Regions from separate parts of the Halogeometricum luteum genome, predicted to be linked through region 2. Evidence: riboswitches for the same ligand, from Rfam matches in the RefSeq annotation. Region 2 holds a riboswitch; the other holds the start of a gene.

Region 1 (8,553 bases), on a different contig from region 2:
TCCTCAAAGACCATATCGATGAAGATGGGGAAGACGCTCTGGACCGAGTGTTACAGAAGTCCCAGCACGTAATTCAGTTCACAGAGGTCGCACGTGAGTTCGTTGAATCACTCTCGGAAGAAGGAACAGCTGAATTAGAAGAAATCCAGCTTCAGCCACTTCTTGACGCTGAGCTCGCTGCAGTACGTGATTCGTTCTCGAACGCGCAGTTTCACGTATCGGGTGAACTCTGCGACGTATCGGTACAGGCAAACGAGATGCTTTCTTCGGTTTTCCGGAATATCCTCGAGAATGCGGTCCGACACAACGACAAGGAGACCCCTGAGATCACCGTCTCCTGTGAAGAGAGTTCAGAGACTGTCCAGTACCGGATTGCAGATAATGGACCTGGCATCCCTGACCAACAGAAAGAACAAATCTTCGGGAAAGGGGAGAAAGGATTGGACAGTCCAGGATCGGGGATTGGTCTATATCTCGTCCATCTACTAACTGACCAATTCGGTGGTGACGTGTGGGTCGAAGACAACAACCCAACGGGGTCAGTCTTCGTCGTCGAACTGCCTATTCATAAACCGTCGAACAAGGCGTCTTAGTACTGAATTTCAGTATAACCTAGTCGTCGGCCCTCGCTTCGAAAAAGTGGAGGTAGCTGCCATCCGCCTTCCGAGAATTGCCCATCGAGCCGCGGTTCCGATCAATATCTGGAATAGAGTGAGTGCAGACATTCATATACCGAGCCGGGACCAAACTGAGTGACTCAATCCTCTCAGAAATCATGGGTAAGAAGCTGTACTCAGACGATGAACTCCTCAATCGGCTCCAGAAGTTCGCTGAGGAACTCGGTCGTCCCCCGTCGCAGAGTGAGATGGACGATTCGGGGCCCCATGCTTCGAAGACGTACGGGAATCGGTTCGGGTCGTGGAAAAACGCACTTGAGGCTGCCGGACTTCAGACCGGAACGAACGATCCAAACGGACGACCACCGACGCCCGAAGAGGACCTTCTTACTGATCTCAAATCAGTTGCCGACATCGTAGGGGGAACTCCGTCAGAGCGCGAATACGGTACTCATGGAGAGTATTCGGTGAAGACATACTGCAAGCGATTTGGAGGGTGGAATTCAGCACTACAGGCGGCCGGTTTTGAACCGAATGTCAAAATGAACCTCTCCGAGAAGGCTCTCATTACTGCCTTACAGGGGTTCGCCGAGAAACTGGGTCGACCGCCCACGACAGATGAGATGGACCGGAGTGGCCCCTACACCTCGAATTCGTACAAGCGAGCGTTTGGAACCTGGAATCGTGCTCTTCGGCAGGCCGGGTTGGAAGTTCACTCCGTGTGGAATGTGAGCGGGGACGATCTGATATCCGAACTCAACAGTCTCGCCGAAGAGCTAGGTCATGTCCCTCGGAAGGGTGAGATGCAGAGCCAAGGGAAATGGAGTGCGGCAGTCTATCAGGAGCGATTCGGTTCGTGGAATGAAGCTCTACGAGTTGCCGGTTTCGAGCCGAATAAGCGGTGGCGAATTCCACGGGAGGAGTTATTAGCCGAATTGCGGGCTGTTGCGAATGAGCTGGGCCACCCACCGGCAACGACGGAAATGAACGAACACGGGAAGTTCACCATCGATCCGTATCAGCGTGAATTCGGAACATGGCGAACGGCCCTTCAAGCGGCCGACCCGGACTATCTAGAAAACTACCGTCAGTCAGATACCGAGACAGTTCCGTTTGGCTCGAACTGGCCACAGATTCGTGAGGAAATCATCGCCCGTGATAACGAGTCCTGTCTACGCTGCGGTATGGGCCGCGAAGCTCACCGCGAGAATTTCGGACGTGATCTTCCGGTTCACCACCGGATTCCTCGACGCCGGTTCTACGACGACCCAGACCAGTCGGTCGACGATGCAGATGTCCCGAGTAACCTGTTGACTCTCTGTATCCCGTGCCATCGCCGCCTCGAGCGGTTGCCAGTCCAACCAGTGGTTGACTAACAAGCGGAGTTCTACGCTCAGTTCGAATCAAATCGCCGTCCAGCAGAGCGTCTACCTCCCGCCGGCGTGACGTAGGTGGAGTTCAATTCTCTTCCCGATCTTCCCGAACCGACTGGTGAGCGAGGGTTTCTCAGTCCTTAGGCTATGAGAAGCCACGCAGCTCCGAACGCAAGCAGAGAGACGGTCAGATTGCCGAGCGCATTTAAAAATGCAGCTCTCTGTTCGCCCTGCTCCCAGAGGCTAACGGTCTGAAAACTAAACGACGAGAATGTCGTGAACGCCCCACAGAATCCGACACTCACCAAGAGGAGGATGTCGGAATCACTCACCCCGAAGATGACTGACCCGAGGATGAAGCTCCCGAGTGCGTTGACCACGAGAGTGGCCCACGGGAACGACGTGTTGTCGATCAGCTGTCCGACCATATAACGCAGTACTGCACCGACTGCTCCGCCAATACTGATGAGCAGGACCTCCATTAGTCATCACCCGGCGTCGGTGGCTGAATAGCGGTTTTAGACGTTTTGGCTACGATTTTTCGACTGACAAGGACTCCGCCAAATCCGGATGCGTAACTGGCAATAATGTATGGAACTGCGAGTTCCGGTGCGGTCAACGCAATGTCGGCCACGAACGTGCTGTAGGTGGTAAACGAAGCAAAGAAGCCCGTTCCGAAGACATAACGCAGCCGTTTCGTGAGGATCTCATCTGCTCGAGCATCGAAGAGGAGTAACCCAAGTCCGAAGCTCCCGAGAGTGTTGACGAGGAGTGTAACCAGGAGTGCGTCACCCGCTGCTGCCCCGACAGCGTATCGAAGGTTCGCACCGACGATTCCACCAAGTGTAATCAATACGATCGCTTCCCCGTGCCGAATGAGTTGTCTCCGTAGCATCTGATGAGCCGAAAGTAGGAGTCATCAGCCGTATCGGCGGTTGGGGAAGGCGGACTCCATCGCCCGTGTTTCACTTCTATCTCCGGCGATCGGACAAATAAACGCACCGTTCTCCAGAATATTGAATGACCGCTGAAAACAGGATTTCGGCGTAAATCACCGTTGGGAGTTGACAGTAGAGGGCATCTGGTTCGACTGTTTTTCGTGCCCCGGAGAGGGCGAGGGCTCCTTCGATAGCCCTCAGAGGTGACTTCCAGTGAGTCAACAACAGAGTCCCGACAACGTCTCGATCGACGAGATCCCGGTCGATATCGACAACACGCAATCAGCGGTGATCGATCCCGCCGACGTCCCCGACGAAATCGAGTCCATCACCCGTGGGCTCGCCAGTGAGAAGCCGCCGACGAATCCGCTGGTAGTGCTGAAAGCGGCCCGGTGGTGGTACATCCACGGCAAGGGCGGCACGGATCCCGCCTTTCAGTGGGCCATCGAGTGGGCGCGTCACCTTGCGACCGACACGCCTGGCGATGTCGAGCGGTTTGACGAGTTCCTTGAGTACCTCGTCTCGGTTGGCTTTGCGGACGAACGCCACGAGCTCCGCTGACCGCCAGAGCGGTTTTTTGAACGCCCCTGAGGGGTGCGGCGCGGTCTGAGCAGACGCAGTTGCCGTGAACTTGATTCGGTGAACACAATGGCTACGACCAGTGATTCGTGGGTCTCCTTCGACCAGACCGACACGCGATCCGACGAGATGAACAGTACGATCGAACAGTGGATCGACGACCTCGTCGCCGGCGTCGACGACGCGCAGGCCAGCGCGGAGTTCCAGGAGTGGCTTGACGTCCAGAGTCGCTTCCACGACTACTCGTATCGGAACACGCTCCTCATCAAGCGGCAGTGTCCCGAGGCCAGCCGGGTGGCGGGCTACCGGACGTGGCAGGAGGAGTTCGACCGCCACGTCACAGAGGGCGAGTCAGCCATCTGGATCTGGGCGCCGATCATCACCAAGCAGTGCCCGGAATGCGAGAACTCGCCGAGCTACCACGAGGAAAGCGACTGTGAGTACGATGAGACGCCGCCCGAGGAGTGGTCCGAGGGCCTGGTCGGGTTCAAGCCTGCGCCGGTGTTCGACGTCTCCCAGACCGAAGGCGAGCCGCTTCCCGACTTCGACACGGAAGCGACCGGGGACGCCGGCGACCTCGTCGAACAGTTGACTGTCGCCGCTGACGACCTCGGCGTGACGGTGCGGATCGTTCCAGCCGAGGAGTGGACCCACGGCGAGGCGAAGGGCATCTGCGAGCAGCTGAGCCTCGTCGACGTCCAGCCGCTCGTCGAGGTGCGTGATCGGGAGAACGAGGCCGACCTCGCGCGGACGCTAATTCACGAGTACGCCCACGCTCTGCTCCACTTCGACATCGACGACGACACCGAGCGAGCGAAACGCGAAGTCGAGGCCGAGGCCGTCGCGTACGTCGTCGGGCGGTACTGTGGACTGGATACTAGCGGGTCGGCGTTCTACCTCGCTGCGTGGGAGTCGGACGATTCCGAGGTCGTTCGCGACCGACTCGGGCGGATCAGTCGGACGGCAGAGGAACTCATCGACGTTCTCGAAGGCTGAGCAGCTGACTTCGCGGGTTTAACCAACAGATTCGTCGGTCACTCACTTTGTTGGTTAAGTTTTTCAGCGCCCGCCGAAGGGCGGAGGCGCATCTCACCCTCCGTCAAACCATGACTGATCGATATCTCACGGCAGTTCTCGAGGAAGCCGAGCGCGTCGCAGAGCAGCACAATCAAGTCGCGCAATCGGCGGACAACCAGGCCCACGAGTACCTCCGATACGCTGTCCTCCGACTCCTCGAAGGCGAGACCGGAGAACGACCTCACGCCTTGCAACTCGACGGGGTAACCGTCGGATACGGGAGCGACGAAGCGATGTTCGACAGCTGGAGTGACGCCGTCGAGTGGTGGGACCATATTCCGCCGCAAGAAGGGTGCACTCGGTTCCGCATTTTCTATCCTGCCGAGTACGAGACGGTTCCTCGAACCATCGTCGACGCGATGGGAGCACTCGGCGCATGGCGCGTCTGGTCCGGTGACGCTGCCGCCTGCGGGTCCTATGACCACCGAGACCGTCGCGAAGTCCACTACCTGTGGCGAGAGGGGCATCCGATCGAAGCCCGGCTGGTTGACCGGCTGCAGAGCCCTGACGCCGCTACGCCTGACGGGGGCCAGACAGGAGATATGCGTGATCGGATGGTCGTCGCAGAGTCTTCTTCTCAAAGCGACGATCTCGATCCCCGAACGAGGCGAGCCGTCACCGAGGAAATGTCGATTTCGTTGCTCGAAAAAGGCGGTCGGTATGAGGTGCGATCCGGGTCGGGAAACCGATACGAAGTCGACGTCGTCAGTGAGTCGTGTTCCTGTCCCGACTGGCAGCAGCGAGCACCCGATGGAGGATGCAAGCATCTGCGGAGAGTCGATCTCGAGATCAAGCGCGGCAGTGTTCCACGGCCCGACGGGCGACTCCCAAAGACATCGATTTGAGGCCTTTTCGCCGAGGGACCGTTTTTTCGGAGCATATCGTCTACCTCGGAACGTCGTCTACTCCCGTCGCTGCAATCCACTTGTTCGGTTCGTTCTCCAGGATGTCCCCAATGTAGAAGGACACGTACGACATTAGTCGAGCTATGGAATTCTTCACGGCGGCCGACGTTCTCAGCCACAGAACGGCCGCGACACCAGATGAGCCCGTAACTGTCGATCTGGATGACTCGATTCAGAATGCCTTGACGCTCATGCTGGAACACGATTTTGACCAGCTCCCAGTGGTGAGCGATGATGGTGTTGAGGGTACAGTCACGTACAAATCGGTCGCAAAATACGTGAAGTCAATGGACGATCCGCGGGTCGAGGAGACCTCCGTCAAAATCGCCCTGAATACGAATCCCGAGTTCGTGGACCGAGACCACGATATTTTCGAGTTGTTCGATACGCTTGCCGAGGATGACTATGTCCTGATTGGCGACCAAGATGGCCTGGACGGGATCCTGACCCGCTACGATATCCTCTATTTCCTCGAACATCAGGTCGAACCGTTCCTCCAGATTGGCGAGATCGAGGAAAGTCTCCGCCACCTGTTCCGTGCATCCTTTGATGACCTAGACCAGGCTATCGACGAGACGTTCGCCGATCGCGCTGAGCATGACGAGAGCTATGAGACGCCTGATTGCCCCGAAGACTTCTCGTTCGATGACTATCGGATGTTCATAATGCGAAACCTCGATCACCTGCCACCACGCCTCTCACAGGAACGCGATATGGTCGAAAGCCTGCTTGAAGATATTCGCGAGACGCGGAACGCGCTTCTCCATTTCCGGGCCGAAGCCGATGAGGTTGATCGGGACCAGCTAGATATGGCCCATGGGTACTTCACTGGCATTGCAAGTACCGTGTAGGGCACCACCAAGTCCACCGAACTTCACCGGTACTCTCAATCACTGACAGAGATTAAATATCGAGTCTACAATGGGCAATTGTAGAGGTAGCTCTCGTTATGGATTGGCCGTATTTAACGCAGACGTCCGGACCTTCGCCCGATGCGAGCGAAAACCAGTATTTCACGATCGAGGGCAACGTCCGGAACCACTATGTGGACTTCCCGAACCATCTCGTCGACGCGTTCTTCTCGAAGGTACTGCACGAAGTGCCCGAAGCCTATCCGAATGATCCCGAGAACCAGTACAAGACGGCGCTCGAAGTCACAGAGCGATATAATGAGGCACTTGATGAGATGGGGCTGGACTTCCTCCAGCTCCGAATTGTTGACCGGTCCTCATCACGCCCCCAGCCGTACTATGGGCTCCAAATCCATGGACTGGATAGCTCCAAGTTCGATGCCTTTCTCGACTCGTTCGCAGAGACAGACGAAGCGACGCTAGAGGAGAAATACCACTATCTCCACGGCTCAAAATACCCGGTCTCGGAAGTGGCCAGCAAATCGCAATCGGATTCAATTGCGTCGAGAAAGCAGGTGCAGGAGGCTGTCAAAGCGCGAGTTGAATCGGAGAAGGACTCGATCACAAAGACGACGGAGACGTTGCTCTCCAAGATCGACGAATGGCGTGACGAACTCCAAACGTACTGGCGGCGGACGACGTGGCAACGGTTCAATACCTTCCCCGCAGTGCATCTCTACCTGCTGGAGATGGAAAGCATCATCACCAATATCGATGTGCTTGCAGACCGCGGTTCGATCCCGCCGTGCTACCGAGAACTACGGAAGCTCTTGGAGAATTTGAGCTGGTCGGTGTTCGACGATCTCCTGTTCATCAACGCAGAGTACGCTACCATCTACGATGACTCCTCAGTACCGGCGCATACCCCGCCACGTCCATTCTTGTCCGCTAATCAGCAATGGTATGACTGGGTTAGAGGTCGACAGACTCCGAGTTTTGAGACACAGCGCAGTCAGCTCCGGGACCGTCTCTACGACCACAGTACCCGGTCACGACTCAGCTACGACGACAAGTACGGCATCACCAAGGGTACCATCACCGAAGTGCTCAAGACGAACCTCTCCTACCCGCTCTACATCGCGCTGGCAGGACTCGAAGTAGAGACCACCGAGTCGGTCGAATCGTTCGTGACTCCTGTCAACCCTGCCCATCTCAAGCCTGGCGTTCGCCGCACGATACAGAATGTCGTCCGATCACTGAAAGAGGGGCGACGGCTTGGCCAGCTTGACGAGGAGTTCATCGATACTCTCACCGACGAACTACTTGACATCAAAGCCAACTACCTCGTACCGCCGTTCCCATCCAACAATCACGTCATCGGTTACTTGGATTCGCTCTGGCACCACGAGCTTCCCTCCCGCCTCGATGACTTCTACGGCGAGTACAGCTTTTTCATTCACTCATATCCGTCTTCGTGGCAGATCCACCCTCACTCTTCCATCCTCGAGTTCAAGATTCTCGCTCACGAGATTGATCGATTCAGCCACGCGGTTTCTACCCTCATCGAACAGTATCTCACAACGTACCATCGGAATTGAGGGAGGCCGGTGATTAACCAACAATCTATGGCTCTGGCGAGTTGTGTTGGTTAATACGAAGGGTCCCAATGTCCTACGAGCCACCGACGCCGCCGGCAGACCTTCCGGCGGACATCGTCGACACCCTCAACGAATACTCCTCAGACCAACTCCGCCACGTATCACGCTATGCGGAAGCGTTGGCCGAGTACAAAGAGCGAACGGACCGTCTCGAGTCGGACAACGACGACGAGGACGAAGAGCGCCCACCCGATCTCCCGGACGACGTCCTTACCAAGGCAACGATCACGATCAAGGAAATCAACGATAACCGCTACTACTACTGGCAGTGGCGAGAGGGCGAAACGGTAACCTCCAAATACAAAGGTCCAGTCAAGCCGGGCGACTGAACCGATCGGGGCCACCCGCCCGATAGCAATGTGTTCGCTCACTAAGACGAAATCAAATCAGGGAATCACACCCTACGTTACGCAGAGCGCCGGTTTGACCGCGCAGAGCGGACGTCGGCACCGTCGCGGAGTTTGTCCGGACAGTACGGACACACCCGTGGCGTATCGACATTATCCGGGGTAAACACACGAGCATACTGTGCAGTAACGAAGGACCCGCAGTTCT
Region 2 (8,553 bases):
GGTCGGCCCCGAGGTGTTCGGCCTGTTCGTCTGGCACCGCGGCGACTCCGAGGAGGCGCTCCGGGCGTTCCGCGGGTACGCGGAGGGCGCCTCGCGAAACGCGAGCGTCCTGCCGTTCTACGCCGTCGTCCCCGAACTCGAGGAGTTCCCCGAGGCGTCGTGGGGCGACCCGGCTGTCGCCTTCCTCGGCTGTTACGACGGTCCCGTCGCGGAGGCCGAGGCCGAGTTCCGGGCGCTCCGCGAGTTCGCCGACCCCGTCGTCGACTTCAGCGGCCCGATGGCCTACACGGACCTCCAGTCGATGCTCGACGCGGACTACCCCGACGGACTGCGCTACTACTGGAAGGCCGTCTACGTGACCGAACTCACCGACGAGGTCCTCGGTCTGGTCCGCAGGCGCGGAGCCGGGAGCCCCTCGCCGTTGTCGACGGTGGACATCTGGCACCTCGGCGGCGCCATCGGCGACGTGGCGCCGGACGCGACCGCGTTCAGACACCGGGAACCCGCGTTCATGATCACCTTCGAGGCCAACTGGGAGGACCCCGCGACGGACGACGAGAACGTGGCGTGGGCCCGCGACGGCATCACCGAACTCGGCGACCTGCCGGTCTCGAAGGGGGCGTACGGGAATTTCCCGGGCCTCGGAGAAGACCCCGCGCGCCTGCTGTTCGGCGAGAACTACGACCGGGTGGTCGAGGTGAAGGCGACGTACGACCCGGAGAACCTGTTCCGCCTGAACCAGAACGTGGCGCCGAGCGCCTGAGGCGGCCGCAGGTCGCCGGGCGACCCGGCTCTCTCGGAAACTAGCTTCATGCGGTGAGACCGCGACGTTCCGGGCGTGTACCGCGACATCCTGATACCGACCGACGGGAGCGACGGGGCGCGGCGGGCGATACGCGAGGCCGTCGGACTGGCCGACCTCGCCGGCGCGACGCTTCACGGCCTCGCCGTCGTCGACACCCGGGAGTACAACACGCTCCCCGAGACGAAGTGGGCGCGACTCCGCGAGGATCTCGAGGCCGAACGCGAGGCGGACGCCGCCGTCGTCAGGGAGGCGGCGGAGGCGGCGGGCGTCGACGTCGTGACGGCGGTCCGCCGGGGCGTGCCGCACCGAGAGATCCTGTCCTACGTCGACGAGAACGGCGTGGACCTCGTCGTGATGGGGACGCACGGACGGACCGGGCTGGACCGGATGCTGCTGGGGAGCGTCACGGAGAAGGTCGTCCGCGCCTCGCGCGTGCCCGTGCACGTCGTCCGGATGGACGGCGACGACGGGAACGGAGACGACGGCGACGGATGAGCGGTTCGCGGAGCGACCGCTCAAACGAAGAGCCGGGAGAGCCCCCACGCCGCCGCCAGCGCGAGACCGGCGCCCGCGAGGTTGCCGACGGCGTTGCCGACGGCGCGCGCCCGTTCGCCCGTCTCCCAGAGGCGGACCGTCTCGAAGGAAAAGGACGAGAACGTGGTGAACGACCCGCACATCCCGGTGCCGAGGAGGAGCATCCACGTCTCCCCGACGCCGACGAACGTGAACAGGCCGAGCGCGAAGCTCCCGAGAACGTTGACGGTGAACGTGCCCGCGGGGTACTCCTCGACGTCGACCAGTCCGCCGACGTAGTGTCTGAGCAGGGCGCCGAGGGCGCCGCCGGTGCCGACGACGTGCGCGGGGTCGAACGCGACCACTACGACCACCGCCCGTCGACGCGGCGGGCGACAGAGCGACCGACGAGGACCCCCGCGAAGCCCAGCGCGTAGTTCGCGACCACGTTGGCGACCAAGACTGGCGGCGGCGACTGCGCCGACTGGAGGGCGAACGTGCTGTAGGTGGTGAACGAGGAGAGAAAGCCGGTCGACAGCACGGCGCGCGTCTCGCTCGCCAGCACGTCGGAGAACAGCCGTTCGTAGAGAACGAAGCCGAGGAGGAAACTCCCGAGGGCGTTCGCGACTAGCGTCCCCCGGAGACCGGGGAGGAGGAGGCTGGCGAAGTACCGGAGGTTCGACCCGGCGAAGCCGCCGACGGCTATCAGCACAAGCGATTCGACTCGAACGAGCGGGTGCGGTTCGGTCTCTGTCATGGGCGTCGCGTCAGAAGGAGTCATCAGCCGACGGCGTCGGCGGTTGGGTCGGGCAGACTCCATTGCCCGTTCGGTCGTGTGAACCCCCTCGGAGACCAAAGTAGCTCTGGTCCGGTCGCCGGCGCTCCGGGGTCGTCACCCGTCGACCGAACCGACGTCGCTCGCCCGCGGACTGTCCCCGCCGTGCGGCGTGTCTCGCTCGCGGATGCGGACGTCGTAGGCGGTTTCCGCCGCGTCGTCGACGACGAGCGCGTCTCCCGGCCGAGCGGGCATCCGCGCCTCGACGCCCCCACGGAGGTAGGTGGGTTCGGCGGCGGTCAGCGCCCGCACGTCCGGCCCGGCGGTGAGCCGGTGGACGACCCTGAGGTCCGACTGCGAGAGCGCCACCGCGGGGAGGGCGCTGGGTCGCTGCGTCGCCGCGACGAGGGAGACGCCCGGTGCGCGCCCGCGAGTCAGTATCGCCCGGAGGGCCGGCGCGGCGAGGCCGTCGAAGAAGACGTGCGCCTCGTCGAGGAGGAGCCACGGCAGGCGAACGACCGACTCGCGCACCCGTGCGTCGTACAGCGCCCGCGCGACGGCGTGGACGACGGCGTTCGCCGGCGCGGGGTCGAGGCCGGAGCAGTCCAGCACGGTCGCTTCGGCGCCGCAGAGGGCCGCGGCGTCCAGCCCCTCGGGGTCGAACACGTCCCACGAGGCCGCCCGTCGGAGGCGGTTCCGCGCGGCGCGAACCGCGTCGGGGGCGACGTTCGAGGAGTCGGCGGGGACTTCGGCGAACGCGCGCATCTCGGCCAGCGTCTCGGACTCGCTGGCGGCGCGCCACACCATCGACCCGACCGGCGAGTCGGGGGCGACGCTCACGAGGGCGGGCCACTCCGACGGCGGAATCGCGTCCGCGCGGACGGTCGGGGCGCGGACGACCCGCGCGTCGAAGTCCTCGCCGGCGGCGAGGCCGTCGAAGACGCCCATCGGGTCGACGACGACGGGCGCGAGGCCCGGCGCGCGCGCCGCCCCCTCCGCGAGGACGCCGAGCGTGTAGGACTTGCCGTAGCCCCGTTTGCCGACGACGAGTGCGGCGTGGGGGCGGTCGAGGTCGACGGCGACGGGGGCGCCGTCGCTGCCGTCGCGGGCGCGGTGGCGGCCGAGGCGAGCGAGGGGACCCCCGGCGGGGCCGTCCCGTCCGCGGCGGCCGAGGACGTCGGTGTTCACGCGGGGGGCTGGCCGCGTTCTCGCACTTGAACGCTCGCCCGGACGTTTATCTACCGAGACGGGACCAGCCACCCCGTGTTCGACGAACCTCTCCGCACCGAACTCCGACGCTTCGCCGCGGACGACCGCGCCATCGAGGGGCTACCGATCCGACTGGTCGTCGCCCTCGTGGTCGGCGTGGCGACGATGAGCGTGATGCTGAGTATGCTGTCCGGCGTGCAGGGTCTCGCGGTGACCGAGTTGGACGTGAAGCCGTCGCCCGACGTGGTGACGCCCGGCGAATGGGAGCTATCGTTCCTCGTCGTCGACTCCGACGGCGACCCCGTCGAGGGGGCGACGGTGGTCGTGAAGGGCGGGACGGCGGACCTCGACGGCATCGCTCACGCGAAGACGGACGCCGACGGGAGCGCGGCGGTCACCGTCTCACCGTCGCTCCGGCCGAATCAGGAGGACGGAACGGTCGAAATCGACGTGAAACCGCCCGCGGGCAGTCAGTTCGTCGACCGGCGGGCGAACACGCGGGTTCTGGTCGTCGCGGAGTGAGCCCTCTCGTGCCCCTGTTCACCCTCACCGCTCGGGGTGGACCGGCGCGTCGAAGCCGCCGCGAATCAGCGGTTTGGCGACGTGCCGGCGGGCGCACGGCGGCACCTCGTACCACCCGCGTTCGAGTTCGCGGTCCGTCTCGACGTCGACCCGGCCGGGCGCGGACGTCCCGCAGTCGCGGCAGCGGTAGCCCTGATTCCGACCCGCGCTCTCCATCGTCCGGTCGCAGTCGGGACAGACGGGCGTCCGCGACTCGGTGCGGTTCAGCGACCGCACGGCGAACTTCTCCAGTTTGAGCGTCCCCCCCGAAAGCTCCCCGCAGACCGTCAGTTCGTCGCCCGGTCGGAGGGCGCGCACCCGGTCGCGGAACCGCTTCGTCGGTTCGAAGGCGGCGCAGGCGACCGTGTCGGCCGCGCCCCCGTCTGTGTCTCCGTCGGCGTCCGCGTCGCGGCCGGCGTTCGCATCCACGGAACCGAACGCGAAGAAGACGTGCCCGCCGCGCCGCGTCTCCGGGTCGGCGGCGACGACGCCGTCGACGCGGTAGGCGCCGCCGCCGTCGAGGGTGCCGAGTTCCCCGTCCCGGAGGTGGATGTCGGTTCCCTGATTGGTGAGGAAGGTCGAACGCCGGTCGACCGGTTCCGAGTCGATAGCGTCCGACAGCGACCGCACCGCGTCGGCGTCGTCGCCGCGGATGCCGTGCAGGATGGGGCCGGGCGCGTTCGGGACGCAGACGGCCTGTCCCTCGACGGTGTCGACGGTGTCCCACGCGTCCGGGTAGTGCGCCTCGGCCGCGTCGAACACCGAGTCGAGGTCCACGTCGCGGGGCGTTCCGCAGCGGTCGAACTCCCGATAGGCGATGTGTTCGTACGTCCACTCGTCGAGGGCGGCCCACGCGCCGACGGCCGCGAGGGCGCCGATTCGGCCGCGGCCGCCCTCCCACCCGCGGTGAAGATAGCCCGATTCGTCGGCGAGTTCGACGGCCTCCGCCGTGTCGACGAACGACCGAATCGCTCGTCCGGTGAACGCCGAGACGGCGTCCGGAACGGCGGCGGGGTCGCCCGGGGCGACGACGACGCCCGGACTGGTCCGAGGGTCGGCCGTCTCGGCCAGCGGTTCCAACTCCGCGACGGCGAGTTCGAGCGTCTCCTCGGGCGGGAGGTCGGTGTGGAGGGCGAGGGCGGCGTTGCCGCGCGTCTTGTGTTCGACGGCGGGGTTGAGGCGGACGAGGAGACGGCGTTCGACCGTCCCGCCCGCCGCCTCGATGGCCTCGGCCGCGAGCGTCGCGAGGTACGTCGTGCACATCCCCCGCTCGCGCGAGTCGGTGTCGTCGAGGCCGAGGACCGTCATAGGCGCCCGTAGCGCCCCGACGGAGTAACCCCTTTCGAGTCGTTACCGCGGCTGAGAGCCTCTATATAACTATGGCGGTGGTTACGGAGCGTAATCGGGGGACGGGAGGAGGAGGTAGCAGCACAACAGCTATATGTCCCAAATCGCTTATCTTCCGATATGTCTCGGTCAGCTCTGGTTGGAAACATCACAGCGATGCTGGAGGACGCGGGGTTCGCCGTCAGCGACCGTTGTGCCATCCGGCCCAAGAGCTTCGACCTCGCCGCGCGCCGCGGCGAGGACTTAGTGCTGCTGAAGGTCCTCGGCAACATCGACGCGTTCGACGCCGAAACGGGCGCCGAGATGCGCCGACTCGGCAGCTACCTCTCCGCGACGCCCCTCGTCGTCGGCCTGCGGACCCGCGACGAGGACCTGAAACCGGAGGTGGTGTACTTCCGCCACGGCGTGCCGGTGATGAACCCCGACACCGCGATGGACCTGTTCCTCGAAGGGGTGCCGCCGCTCATCTACGCCGCGCCGGGCGGTCTCTACGTCAACCTCGACGGCGACCTGCTGGCGGACGAACGGCAGCGGCGCGGGTGGAGCCTCGGCCGACTGGCGACGGAACTCGGCGTCTCGCGCCGGACCGTCTCGAAGTACGAGGACGGGATGAACGCCAGCATCGAGGTGGCTATCCACCTCGAAGAGATGTTCGACCGGCCGTTCTCCAGTCCGGTCTCCGTCCTCGAGGGCGCCGAGGAGGTCCGCAACGCCGAACCGACGCCCGAGGACCCCGACGCCGACCCGGACGACGAGCACGTCGTCCACATCCTCACGCGGGCGGGCTTCACCGTCCACCCGACCGCCCGCGCGCCGTTCAAGGCCGTCAGCGAGGACGACGACCGGCGCTCGGACCAGATTCCGATGCTCACCGGCCACTCCTCGTTCACCCCCAGCGCGGAGAAACGCGCGCGCATCATGTCTTCGCTCGGTGAGGTCACCCGGACGCGGTCGGTGTACTTCACCAAAGAGCAGTCCAAGCGCGACGCCGTCGAGGGAACGGCGCTGGTCAGTTGCGACGAACTCGCCTCCATCGACGACCCCGACACGATTCGGGACCTCATCCGCGAACGCGCCGGCGAACCGACCGAGGCCTGAACCCCCTCGGGGACGGCGGAGGCGTCGCTACGGAGTCGAAAAGAAGGCAGAATCGATGAGGCTCGTTAGCTCGCCGCGTCGCCGTACGTCTCGTCGAGGTACTCGACGATGTCGTCGCTCTCGGCCATCCCCTCGACGCCGTGTTCCTCGTCGACGAGGACGGGGACGCCGGTCTGTCCGCTCACTTCCTCGACCTCGGTCCGGTCGCCGTGCGACTGCGGGACCATGACGGAGTCGTACTCCAGGTCGAGGTCGGCGAGTTTGTCCTTCACCTTCGCGCAGTAGGGGCAGCCTTCCAGTTCGTACAGCGTGAGATTCGCCATCGCTGTCGGCTACGGGTCGGCGGATAAAGAGTCCGGTGGTGGCGTGCGCTCGGAGCGCACAGCGCGGAAAGGGAGCGACGGCGGTATCAGCGGCCGCGGGCGCGGACGCTCCGGGCGGCGCCGACGATGCGGCGGCGACCGAGGACCAGTTCGGTCGCCCCCCAGAGGACGACGACGACGGCGGCGGCGATGGCCCACACGAAGTCCCACCCGGACATCCACACCGGGCGGAGCCACGGGGTCACGTGCGCCCACCGCGTGGCGAACTCGTTCATCGGCTCTTCGAGCGCCGTCCCGGAGAACGTCGCGCGCATCTGCGCGGCGAACCCTGCTCCGTCGCCGGCGCCGGCGGTGAGGTTCGCGCTGCCGGTGATGGCGTAGGTGCCGCTGGCGTTCATGTCGCGGATGGTCGGTCCGGTTCCGGTGGGTTCGTTACCATACGCGGCCCGTTCGACGTCGTAGGGACCCCACGTCGCGTAGTACTCCCAGACGACTTCGCCGGTCGGCGTCACTTCGATGACGCGGTGGTTCAGCGTGTCGACGATGAGAGTGTTCCCGTTCGGCAGGCGGTCGGCGTCGCGTGGCCAGTTCAGCGTGTCCGCCCCGACGGTCCAGGTCCGCACCCACTCCTCGTCCTCGTAGGCGTACTCGACGACGCGGTTGTTCCCGCTGTCTGCGACGAGGATGGTCGGCGTCCCGTTCTCGCTTTCGAGCCACTGCGGGTTGTGCTGTTCGTTCATCACCGAGTAGTTGCCGTCGCTGCCGAGGCGTCGGGTGATGTTCTTCGTCTCCATGTCGACGACGACGACCTGATCGAAGTTCCGCGGCGAGAGCATCAGTTTCCCGTCGCCGATGGGGTCGACGTCGTTGACGTGCGACCAGTCTTTGTTGTAGCCGCCGTCGGTGTTCGCCGGGTAGTGGTTCTTGAAGTACCACTCCCACGTCACTTCCTCGGTCGTTCGGTTGTAGACGAATATCCGGTCGTCGCTGACCTGCGCCGACTCGTTCCACTCGCGCATGTTGGCGACGACTATCTCGTCTTCGCTCAGCACGTCGACGTCGTGGGTGTCGGTGATGTTGAACGTCTTCTCCCAGACGCGCTCCTGCGTTTCGGGGTTCAACTCGTAGACGACGGTCTTGCCGCTCCGCGGCGAGGAGACGAGCAGGTTGCCGTTGTCCATCGGGTCGACGTCGAAGAACCACGCCCCCGCGCCGACTTCGTCGTTGTGGACCCACTGCGTCTGCCCGCGTTCACCGACCGAGATGAGGCGCGCGGGCTTCTTCCGGTTGGTGTTCCCCTGGAAGGTGTACCCCTGCACACTGACGATAGTCGAACCGTTGGCCGGACTCGTCACCGTTCCCCGCGTGAGCGTCCGTTCCTCGCTGGGGTCGTAGGTGAGCGCCGACACCGCCGAGGGGGTCAACAGCGCGACCACGAGGACGAACGCCACGATTCGCACCGCCGTCGACCGAGAGGGCGTCTCCATCGTTCGAGTGGAACGGGGAGGGGAACGAATCTCTTGCGGTCTGCGGCGGCGACCGGGGAGACTGGTCGGAGGCGACGCAGCGCCTCAGACCTGCGATTGGATGATGCCGCTCGTGCGGACGAAGAAGTAGACGACGAACGCGGCCGCGAGCACCCAGTGGCCGAGGCGCACGTCGTCGTACTCGCCGGCCGCGACCTTGACGACGGGGTAGGAGACGATGCCCGCCGCGATGCCGTAGGCGATGGAGTAGGTGAACGGCATGACGAGGATGGTCATCCCCGCGGGGATGGTGTTCGTCACGTCGCTCCAGTCGATGTCGACGACGTTGCCGAGCATCACGACGCCGATGACGACGAGGGCGATGTGGGAGGCGTACTGCGGAATCGCGGCCGCGACGGGGACGAACGCGAGGGAGACGAGGAAGAGCACGGAGAC

What was found. Region 2 has a riboswitch for fluoride ahead of NDI79_RS20035 (CrcB family protein). Riboswitches for the same ligand answer to the same signal wherever they lie in the genome.
Region 1: another riboswitch for fluoride. It lies ahead of NDI79_RS23740 (CrcB family protein); the one in region 2 lies ahead of NDI79_RS20035 (CrcB family protein).

The regions. Positions count from the first base shown of each region.
Region 1 is NZ_JAMQOQ010000012.1:2,021-10,573, forward strand. It holds gene NDI79_RS23255 (sensor histidine kinase) at 1-593, shown strand, start outside; gene NDI79_RS23260 (homing endonuclease associated repeat-containing protein) at 776-1,993, shown strand; gene crcB (fluoride efflux transporter CrcB) at 2,131-2,472, opposite strand; gene NDI79_RS23740 (CrcB family protein) at 2,472-2,885, opposite strand; fluoride riboswitch at 2,894-2,958, opposite strand; gene NDI79_RS23270 (DUF8013 domain-containing protein) at 3,142-3,489, shown strand; gene NDI79_RS23275 (ArdC-like ssDNA-binding domain-containing protein) at 3,577-4,503, shown strand; gene NDI79_RS23280 (hypothetical protein) at 4,614-5,429, shown strand; gene NDI79_RS23285 (CBS domain-containing protein) at 5,573-6,340, shown strand; gene NDI79_RS23290 (hypothetical protein) at 6,439-7,938, shown strand; gene NDI79_RS23295 (DUF6788 family protein) at 8,007-8,327, shown strand; gene NDI79_RS23745 (DUF7563 family protein) at 8,405-8,553, opposite strand, start outside.
Region 2 is NZ_JAMQOQ010000006.1:245,357-253,909, forward strand. It holds gene NDI79_RS20020 (FAD-binding oxidoreductase) at 1-763, shown strand, start outside; gene NDI79_RS20025 (universal stress protein) at 839-1,300, shown strand; gene crcB (fluoride efflux transporter CrcB) at 1,321-1,683, opposite strand; gene NDI79_RS20035 (CrcB family protein) at 1,683-2,099, opposite strand; fluoride riboswitch at 2,083-2,151, opposite strand; gene NDI79_RS20040 (ATP-binding protein) at 2,211-3,281, opposite strand; gene NDI79_RS20045 (DUF7382 domain-containing protein) at 3,357-3,824, shown strand; gene NDI79_RS20050 (TiaS agmantine-binding domain-containing protein) at 3,849-5,171, opposite strand; gene NDI79_RS20055 (transcriptional regulator) at 5,331-6,308, shown strand; gene NDI79_RS20060 (glutathione S-transferase N-terminal domain-containing protein) at 6,374-6,631, opposite strand; gene NDI79_RS20065 (aryl-sulfate sulfotransferase) at 6,718-8,118, opposite strand; gene NDI79_RS20070 (NCS2 family permease) at 8,203-8,553, opposite strand, start outside.